One region of the Streptomyces sp. NPDC051582 genome, then DNA from elsewhere that is predicted to be linked to it. Evidence: riboswitches for the same ligand, from Rfam matches in the RefSeq annotation. Region 1 holds a riboswitch; each other region holds the start of a gene.

The links. A riboswitch is a leader RNA that binds a small molecule or an ion and turns the genes downstream of it on or off. The one in region 1 is predicted to bind cyclic di-AMP.
Positions count from the first base shown of each region.
Region 2: linked by a shared signal. The riboswitch ahead of AB0M92_RS03485 (transglycosylase family protein) and the one ahead of AB0M92_RS11940 (LysM peptidoglycan-binding domain-containing M23 family metallopeptidase) in region 1 are both predicted to bind cyclic di-AMP.
Region 3: linked by a shared signal. The riboswitch ahead of AB0M92_RS25850 (M23 family metallopeptidase) and the one ahead of AB0M92_RS11940 (LysM peptidoglycan-binding domain-containing M23 family metallopeptidase) in region 1 are both predicted to bind cyclic di-AMP.

Region 1 covers NZ_JBFAZJ010000007.1:62,873-66,136, reverse strand. Annotated here, with positions in the region: gene AB0M92_RS11945 (SGNH/GDSL hydrolase family protein) at 1-575, opposite strand, end outside; gene AB0M92_RS11940 (LysM peptidoglycan-binding domain-containing M23 family metallopeptidase) at 742-1,725, opposite strand; cyclic di-AMP (ydaO/yuaA leader) riboswitch at 1,730-1,938, opposite strand; gene AB0M92_RS11935 (tyrosine-protein phosphatase) at 2,216-3,034, shown strand; gene AB0M92_RS11930 (aspartate aminotransferase family protein) at 3,062-3,264, opposite strand, start outside.
Region 2 covers NZ_JBFAZJ010000002.1:79,562-82,825, reverse strand. Annotated here, with positions in the region: gene AB0M92_RS03490 (transglycosylase family protein) at 1-615, shown strand, start outside; cyclic di-AMP (ydaO/yuaA leader) riboswitch at 898-1,068, shown strand; gene AB0M92_RS03485 (transglycosylase family protein) at 1,071-1,766, shown strand; gene eno (phosphopyruvate hydratase) at 2,032-3,264, shown strand, end outside.
Region 3 covers NZ_JBFAZJ010000021.1:129,448-132,711, reverse strand. Annotated here, with positions in the region: gene AB0M92_RS25855 (GntR family transcriptional regulator) at 1-223, opposite strand, end outside; gene AB0M92_RS25850 (M23 family metallopeptidase) at 387-1,181, opposite strand; cyclic di-AMP (ydaO/yuaA leader) riboswitch at 1,195-1,353, opposite strand; gene AB0M92_RS25845 (pitrilysin family protein) at 1,538-2,905, opposite strand; gene AB0M92_RS25840 (pitrilysin family protein) at 2,926-3,264, opposite strand, start outside.

The sequences.
Region 1 (3,264 bases):
GCGACCCGGGTGTGTCCCTCGGGCGACAGGTGCAGCCGGTCGTCGTCCCAAGCCCGCCGGTCCTGTACGGACTTCAGCGACCAGAGGTCGAGCACCGGGCAGTCGTAGCGGTCGGCGATGGCGCGCACGTGCGCGTTGTACGTCGCGATCTTGCCCCGCAGGTGCTTGAGGACCGGTACGCCGCGGGTGTCGAAGCCCGTGGTGATCATGATCTGGCCGACGGCCCCGGAGAGGTCGGCGACCGCCGCCTCGAACCGCTCCGCCGCGTCGTCCGGGTCGCTGCCGGGCCGGATGATGTCGTTGCCGCCCGCGCAGAAGCTCACCAGGTCCGGTGCGAGCTCCTTGGCCCGGGGGACCTGTTCGGCCACGACCTGGTCGAGGAGGCGCCCCCGCACGGCCAGGTTCGCGTACCGGAATTCGTTTTCCTCGCGCTGATCGGCCAGGAGTACGGCCAGCCGGTCCGCCCAGCCGAGAAAGGTCCCCCCGGGTCCCGGGTCCCCCACACCCTCGGTGAAGCTGTCCCCGATCGCCGCGTACGAGCCGATGGTCTTGAGTGTCGTCTTCGTCGCTGCCACGAGAACACATCTTTCACCCCGGCGCGTGACCTACGCCACCGTAGGCAGGGGTTGACGGACCGTGATCTATACCACCTGTTCGGTACGGAATAACAGCGCGTGAGGCCGGGACCCCCCTCGGGTCCCGGCCTCACGCGTCCGGCTGCCTCTCCGACGGCGGGAGCCGTCAGATGCTCACGCCCTTCGAGCGGAGGTAGGCCAGCGGGTCGATGTCCGAGCCGTAGGACGGCCCGGTGCGGATCTCGAAGTGCAGGTGCGGGCCGGTGGAGTTGCCCGTGGAGCCGGACAGGCCGATGGTCTGGCCGCCGGCGACGCTCTGGCCGACCGAGACGGAGAGCTGGGACAGGTGGCCGTACTGCGAGTACTTGCCGTCCGCGTGCCGGATGACGACCTCGTTGCCGTACGCACCGCCCCAGCCCGCGGAGACCACGGTGCCCGCGCCGACGGCTCGGACCGTGGTGCCGGAGCTCGCGACGAAGTCGACACCGGTGTGGTAGCCGCTGGACCACATGGCGCCGGGGGTCTTGTACTGGGTGGAGATGCCGCCACCGCCGACGGGTGCGACGAAGCCGGCGGCGCTGACCGCGGCGCCGGCCGACGTGGCGGGGGCGCTCTTCCCGGCGGCCTCGGCGGTCCCGGCGGCGGGGGCCTTTGCCACGGGGGCCTTCTCTTGCGCCGCGGAGTGCGAGGACTTCTTCGCCGGGGCCGGCGCCGGCTTCTCCGCCGGAGCCGGAGCCCGCTCGGCCGCGGCCGGAGCGCCGCCCTTGGCCGCGAGGGTCAGCTTCAGCCCGGGGTGGATCAGCGAGGGGTCGCTGCCGACGGCCTCGCGGTTGTCGGCGTACAGCTGCTGCCAGCCGCCCGAGAGGTGGCGGTCCTGGGCGATCTTGGAGAGGTAGTCCCCCGGCACGACGGTGTAGACGGCCGAAGCGGCGGGCGAACCCTGCTCGACGGCGGCGGGCGCGGCGACGAGGGCCGCCGGAAGCCGCGGGGCCTGCACGGGGGCCGCGGCGGGCGCCCCGGCCGGGGCGGCCTGGGCGCCGGCGGCGCCCAGCAGCGGCAGCGCGAGGGCCGCACCGCCGGTGCCCGCGACGGCGAAGCCGCGCGCCATGGAACGGGACTTGGGACGTCGGTGCTTACCCTTTGCAGGCATGGCGAATTCCTCTCCGTCGCCTGCGAGGTGAGCTGTCGGGTTCGGACTGGAGATGTCCGGCCGCCCATGAACCGAACATGAACGGCTTCACCCCGAGCTGTTCGGATGCGAAAGATCCGAAACAGCGGCCTACCTGGTTCCCCCGCTCCTGCCGCGCGCGTGAATAGTCGGGTGCGGTTTCCGGACGGCGGCAGGATTCGGCGGTCCATCCGGATCGATCGCGAAGGTAATCGAGCCCCGCCGCACGGAACAAGCCGCGATTTTCTGACGGATTCACAGAACGGGGAATCCGAAGGAATTCCGGTCACCCTCCGTCCATTCCCCCGCGCCAACAACCGCCCCGGCCGGGCCATTCGCCTTTGACGATCAGGCACTCACGGTCACCGTATGATCTGGCTCACGGAGCTGCACCCGATCTCGCCTCCGGTTATGGCAAGTTGGTCCCAAATAGCGTAATTCGGACAGACCACGACGACGCGGAGGAGTTCCCGTGACCCAGCAGATACCCCGGCCCGCGCTGACGGAGCCCGTACCGGAGCCCGAACTCGCGGGAGTGCGCAACTTCCGTGACGTGGGCGGCTTGCCGACGACCGACGGTCGGAGGGTCAAGCCGGGAAAACTGTTCCGTAGCGGACATCTGGCACATGCCACCGAAACCGATGCAGAATTCCTCGCATCGCTCGGTCTGCACACCATCTTCGACTTCCGCAACAATGCCGACCACGCCCTGGAAGGGCTCGACGTGGAGCTCCCCGGCGTACGGAACCTCAACATCCCGCTGTCGGATCCGGCCGACGGCAAGGAGTTCTGGAAGATGGTCCGCGACGGCGGCCTCGAACAGCTCCGCGGGCTCCTCGGCGAGGGCAGGGCCGCCGACCGGATGACCAACTCCTACCGCGCGATGATCGAGAACCGCACCCCCGAGCACAGCCGGGTCGTGCACGCCCTCGCCGAGGACAGCGTCCCCGCGCTCATGCACTGCGCCGCCGGCAAGGACCGGGCCGGCCTGTCGATCGCCGTCACCCTGCTCGCGCTCGGCGTCGAGCGCACGGCGATCCTGGCGGACTACCTGGAGTCCAACGCCCCGCACCGCCGCTACCGGGTGCGCCGCGGCAGCGAGGCGCCCGAGGCCCGCTCCCCCGAGGTGATGGAGCTGCTCGCGCCGCTGTTCGACGCCCGCGCGGAGTACCTGACGGCCGCCTTCGACGCCATCGACACGCACTGGGGCGGGGTCGACCGGTACCTCGCCGAAGGGCTCGGACTCGCCCCCGAGACCCTCGGCCGGCTGCGGGACCGGCTGCTCGACTGAGAGCCGGCCCCGCCGTGGAGCGGGCCGTCAGCCGCCGCCGACGGCCTGCTTCACCAGCGTCCTGCCGAAGTCCCACATCAGGCCGCCCCCGCCGTGCGCCTCGTCCATGACCTCCCGGAAGGCCCCGACGAACCGGTCGACGTCCCGCTCGTCCACGATCAGCGGCGGGATGAGCTTGATCACTTCCAGGTGGTCGCCCGACACCTGGGTCAGGATCCGGTGCTTCTGCA
Region 2 (3,264 bases), on a different contig from region 1:
TCGCGCCCCGACGACTCGGTCCCGGCCGGCGGTTCCGGTGCGAAGCCGCAGGACTTCGGCGCCCCGACCCCGACTGCGACCCCGGTCTTCACCCTTCCGCCGGCGCCGCTCGCGCCGAACAGCGGACTGCCCGTCATGCCCGACCCGGACCTGCCGTCCACTTCGCCGAGCGCCCCGGTGCTCCCGGGCGACCCGACGACGTCCCCGGGCACCCCGACGGCGCCCACCGACCCGACGGCCCCCTCGACGGGCACCCCGACCACGCCGGGCAGCCCGGATCCGACCGCTCCGGTCACCCCGGCCGACCCGAGCGCCCCCGCCTCCCCCTCGGCCCCGGGCACCCCGGGCGTCCCGGGTGCCACGACCGACCCGGCCGGCATCCCGGACCCCTCCGGTAGCGGCAAGCACCGTGGTACGCCCGCGCTTGAGGTGCCCGCCACGCCTGACGCGGCGTCGGATCCCTCGTACACGGTTCAGGCGGGCGACAGTCTGGCAACCATCGCTTCTGCCAAGGGGGTCAAGGGCGGCTGGAACGCGCTCTACCAGGCCAACGAGCTGGTCATCGGCGATGACGCCAATCTGATCAAGCCCGGTCAGAATCTGGATCTAAGTTAGAAATAGCGGCACTTCGGACACCCGGAAAAGGCTGAATGTCCGTTATCTGCAAGTGAGACATGTGTCTCTTCCGGTCAACTGGCGTGTCCCGCCTGGAGCCTTCCGCAAACCCCGCCCTCACCTGCGCAAACGCCCGCAAGGAGGGCGCAAGTAGGGCCCGTTTCTCCCCGGTGTTCCTCGTTGAACATCGGGGAGAGACCTGTCTACCTTCTGAGTCGCCCGCCACCGCGGGCTCCTTCGACCGCATCGCCGAATCCTGCCGGCGGACGGGGGGAACAGTCGTCGCGTCAAGCGCCGAAGGCAGGAGCGGGGGAACCAAGGTAGGCGCCGGGACCGGCCGTTGAGAGACGGCGAGGGAACGGCTAGGGGTTAAGTCGTGCGCCACACCGCACGGCCGGGCACTCATCAGCCCGAACCCGACAGCTCACCTCGTAGGCGTCGGTGAGGAGAACTCCATGCTGATTTCCGGCAAGGGAAAGCACCGTCGCGCCGGCAAGGCCGCCCGCATCGTCACGCTCGCCGGTGTCGCCGGTGTCGCCGTCGCCGCCCCCCTGATGGCGGCCGGCTCGGCCTCCGCCGCCACGGCCTCCCAGTGGGACGCCGTCGCGAGCTGCGAGTCCGGCGGCAACTGGTCCATCAACACGGGCAACGGCTACTACGGCGGCCTGCAGTTCTCGTCCTCCACGTGGGCCGCGTACGGCGGCAAGTCGTACGCCTCGCAGGCCAACCAGGCCTCCAAGTCGCAGCAGATAGCCATCGCCGAGAAGGTCCTCAAGGGCCAGGGCAAGGGCGCCTGGCCGGTCTGCGGCAAGGGCCTCTCCAGCTCCGCTTACAACGGTGGTGGCGCGACCGACACCCCGAAGAAGACGGAAACGAAGACCGAGACCAAGAAGACCCAGCCGAAGAAGACCGAGCCGAAGAAGGAGACCACGCGCGAGAGCTCCGCGCCGGTCACCCGCTCCGAGCGTGCCGAGGCCCCGGTCGTGAAGACCGGCAACGGCTCGTACGAGGTCAAGCCGGGCGACACCCTGGGCACCATCGCCGAGGCCAACGGCGTCAAGGGCGGCTGGGAGAAGCTCTTCGAGCTCAACAAGGACATCGTCTCGGACGCCGACCTCATCTTCCCGGGTCAGATGCTCAAGCTCAGCTGAATCCCGCAGTGACGACCGCGGCCGCCCGTGCGGCGCCGCGGCAGCCCGACCGCCCGGCGCGTCTTCCCCTCACGCGCCGGGCGGCGGCGTTCGCGCCCGCGGTCCAGGGTCCTATGTACCGGAAGGCGGGTATTCGGGCCCTTTTTCGTCCCAGGGGGCGGGCGGTCGGCCGGCCGAGTGCCCGGAGGCGGTTAGGCTCTAGTCGGCGGGGCCATCCCACGGCCCGACATGCCACCGCACACCCAGCGTCACATCCCAGAAGGAGATGCTCGTGCCGTCCATCGACGTCGTCGTAGCCCGGGAAATCCTGGACTCCCGAGGCAACCCCACGGTCGAGGTCGAGGTGGGCCTCGACGATGGCAGCACCGGCCGTGCTGCAGTTCCGTCCGGCGCCTCCACCGGTGCCTTCGAGGCCATTGAGCTCCGTGACGGTGACCCCAACCGTTACATGGGCAAGGGTGTCGAGAAGGCCGTCCTCGCGGTCATCGAGCAGATCGGCCCGGAGCTCGTCGGCTACGACGCCACCGAGCAGCGCCTGATCGACCAGGCCATGTTCGACCTGGACGCCACCGACAACAAGGGCTCGCTCGGCGCCAACGCCATCCTCGGCGTCTCCCTCGCCGTCGCGCACGCCGCGTCCGAGGCCTCGGACCTCCCGCTGTTCCGCTACCTCGGCGGCCCGAACGCGCACCTGCTGCCCGTTCCGATGATGAACATCCTCAACGGCGGTTCGCACGCCGACTCCAACGTGGACATCCAGGAGTTCATGATCGCGCCCATCGGCGCGGAGTCCTTCTCCGAGGCGCTGCGCTGGGGTGCCGAGGTCTACCACACCCTCAAGAAGGTCCTGCACACCAAGGGCCTCTCCACCGGCCTGGGCGACGAGGGCGGCTTCGCCCCGAACCTGGAGTCCAACCGCGCCGCGCTCGACCTCATCGTCGAGGCCATCAAGCAGGCCGGCTACGTCCCGGGCAAGGACATCGCGCTCGCGCTCGACGTCGCCGCGTCCGAGTTCTACAAGGACGGCAAGTACGAGTTCGAGGGCCAGTCCCGCTCGGCCGCCGAGATGACCGAGTACTACGAGGAGCTCGTCTCCGCGTACCCGATGGTCTCCATCGAGGACCCGCTGTACGAGGACGACTGGGCCGGCTGGAAGACCCTCACCGACAAGCTGGGCACCAAGGTCCAGATCGTCGGCGACGACCTCTTCGTCACCAACCCGGAGCGCCTGGCCCGCGGCATCGAGGAGGGCTCCGCGAACGCCCTGCTCGTGAAGGTGAACCAGATCGGTTCGCTGACCGAGACCCTCGACGCCGTCGAGATGGCCCAGCGCAACGGCTTCAAGTGCATGATGTCGCACCGCTCCGGCGAGACCGAGGACGTCACCATCGCGGACCTCGCCGTCGCCGTGAACTGCGGCCAGATCAAGACCGGCGCCCCGGCCCGCTCGGACCGCGTCGCCAAGTACAACCAGCTGCTGCGCATCGAGGAGATCCTC
Region 3 (3,264 bases), on a different contig from region 1:
CCGCCTCCTGCTCGGTGGGTTCGGCGACGCAGGCGCCCGCGTGCCGCCGGGTGGTGACGAAGCCCTCGGACTCCAGGGTCCGCAGCGCCTCGCGGACCGGGACGCGGGAGACCCCGTACCGGCGGGCCAGCAGCTCCTCGGTGAGCCGGGCGCCCGGTTCGAAGACGCCGGTGACGATGTCTTCGCGGATTGCCGTGCATACCGCGTGCGCAGGAATTCGCAAGTCCGGACCTCCGCCTATTTCCGACTGCCGACCGCCTTACGGGGACTCTATTGCACCGGGCGATAAATTCCGAGCGCGGGCGAAAATAGCAGACGTTTACGGCCAACACGAAGGCCCCGGCTCGGGGAGCCGGGGCCTTCGGTGAAGTGCGGGGTGCCGCTGATCAGACGTCGACGCCGTGGCTGCGCAGGTACGCGACCGGGTCGATGTCCGAGCCGTACTGGGCGCCGGTACGGGCCTCGAAGTGCAGGTGCGGGCCGCTGGAGTTGCCGGTGGAGCCCGACAGGCCGATCTGCTGGCCGGCGGTGACCTGGTCGCCGACGGAGACGCTCAGCGAGGACATGTGGCCGTACTGCGTGTACGTGCCGTCGGCGTGCTTGATGACGACGTTGTTGCCGTACGCGCCGCCCCAGCCGGCCTCGACCACGGTGCCGGTGCCGACCGCGTGCACGGTGGTGCCGGAGGCCGCGTGGAAGTCGATGCCGGTGTGGCTGCCGGAGGACCACATGCCGCCGCCCGCGTGCCACTGGGTGCTGACGTAGGACCCGTCGACGGGGGCGACGAAGGTGTTGAGGCGCTTGCGCTCCTCCTCGCGGGCGGCGCGCTCGGCGGCCTCGCGCTCGGCCTTCGCCTTCTCCTCGGCCTTCTGCTTGGCCTCGGCGGCGCGGGCCTTGGCGTCGGCCTCCGCCTTCGCCTTGAGGGCCGCGGCCTCGGCCGCGTGCTCCTGGGCGTCGGCCTGGGCCTCGATCTGGCCCTGGAGGTCCTCGGCGGTCACGACGGCGTTCAGGCCGGTGTCCTCCATGGAGGGGGCCTTGTCCGACGCGGCGAACGCCGGGCCTGCGAGGGAGCCGACGACACCGGTGGTGGCGAGGGCGGCTATGCCGGCGTAACCGGCGGTCTTGCGGCTCAGACGACTGGAACCACGGTGCTTACCGGCGGCACGACTGCCAAACGCCATGAAGGGGTTGATCCTTTCCTTCCTTCTCGCCTACCGGGTTAGCTGACGGGTTCGGAGCAGGAAGGTCTCCTACGGGCCCCCTCTGGCGAGGCGGTCCGATTCACCCCAGGGACACATGTGGGTCCCCGGCTCCCCAGGCTCGCGCCTGACGGGGACTCGGCGATCGCTGCCCGGTGCCGCGGGTGCGGCGGGTACAACTGACGGACAGCACGGCCGACGCTAGGCGGATCATCAGTCAATCGCCAAACACCCACGCGTTTTTGTTGCATACGCCACACCCCATACGAGCAACCTCTCCGCGAAACAGACAAAAGGGGCCCCGGCGGACAAGCCGCCGGAGCCCCTTGGAATGTCCGTCAGTTGGTGACGACGGTGACCTCGCCGATGCCCAGCGCCCGCACCGGCTCCTCGATCTGCGCGGCGTCGCCCACCAGGACCGTGACCAGGCGGTCCACCGGGAACGCGGCCAGGACGGCCGACGTCGCCTCCACCGTGCCGGTTTGGGCCAGCTGCGCGTACAACTGCGACTGGTAGTCGTCCGGGAGCTCCTGCTCGACCTGGTCGGCGAGCGTGCCGGCGACGGCCGCGGCCGTCTCGAACTTCAGCGGGGCCACGCCCACCAAGTTCTGCACCGCCACGTCCCGTTCGGCGTCGGTCAGGCCGCCCTCCGCGAGGGTGCGGAGCACCTTCCAGAGGTCGTCGAGCGCCGGGCCGGTGTTGGGGGTGTCCACCGAGCCGCTGATGGCGAGCATCGAGGCGCCCTTGCCGTCGGCCGTGGAGCGCAGCACCTGGCCGAAGGCGCGCACGCCGTACGTGTAGCCCTTCTCCTCGCGCAGCACCTTGTCCAGGCGCGAGGTGAGGGTGCCGCCCAGGCAGTACGTGCCGAGCACCTGCGCCGCCCAGACCCGCTCGTGACGGTCCGGCCCGATGCGGCCGATGAGCAGCTGCGTCTGGACCGCGCCGGGCCGGTCCACGATGACCACGCGGCCGGTGTCGTCGGCGGTGACCGCGGGGACCGGGAGCGGCTCGGCGGAATTGCCGGTCCAGGCGCCCAGGGTGTCCCCCAGGACGGCGTCCAGGTCGATGCCGGTCAGGTCGCCGACGACCACCGCGGTGGCGGTGGCGGGACGTACGTGGGCCTCGTAGAAGGCGCGTACGGCCGCGGAGTCGATCCGGGCGACCGTCTCCTCGGTGCCCTGGCGCGGCCGGGACATCCGCAGGGTCGGCGGGAAGAGCTGCCGGGAGAGCTCCTTGGCGGCCCGGCGCTGCGGGCTGGCCAGCTCGTGCGGGATCTCGTCGAGCCGGTTGCGCACCAGCCGGTCGACCTCGCTGTCGGCGAAGGCCGGCGCGCGCAGCGCCTCGGCGAGCAGGCCGAGCGCCTTGTTCAGACGGGAGGCCGGGACCTCCAGGGAGACCCGCAGGCCCGGGTGGTCGGCGTGCGCGTCGAGCGTGGCGCCGCAGCGCTCCAGCTCGGCCGCGAACTCCTCGGCGGAGCGCTTGTCCGTGCCCTCGGACAGCGCACGGGCCATGATGGTCGCCACGCCGTCCAGGCCTTGCGGCTCGGCGTCCAGCGGTGCGGCGAGGTTGACCTCGACGGCGACGACCTGCTGGCCGGGCCGGTGGCAGCGCAGCACGGTCAGGCCGTTGGGCAGCGAGCCCCGCTCGGGGGCCGGGAAGGCCCACGGCCGGGCCTGGCCGGCCTGCGGCTGCGGGTGGAAGGTCATCGTGACGGCTGCGGTGTCGCTCACTGCTCCGCCCCTTCGTTCTCGTCGCTCTCACCGTTCTCGCCGGCTTCTGCCGGGAGCGGCTCGTACACCAGCACCGCGCGGTTGTCGGGGCGCAGTCGGGCCGCGGCCACGGCCTGCACCTCCTCGGCGGTGATGTCGAGGACGCGGCCCACCGCGGTCAGCGCCAGCTGCGGGTCGCCGAACAGCACCGCGAAGCGGCACAGTTCGTCGGCGCGCCCGGCCACCGTGCTCAGCCGGTCCAGCCATTCCCGCTCCAGCTGCGCCTGGGCGCGCTCCATCTCCTCGGCCGTGGGGCCCTCGGCGGCGAACCGCGCGAGCTCCTCGTCCACGGCCGC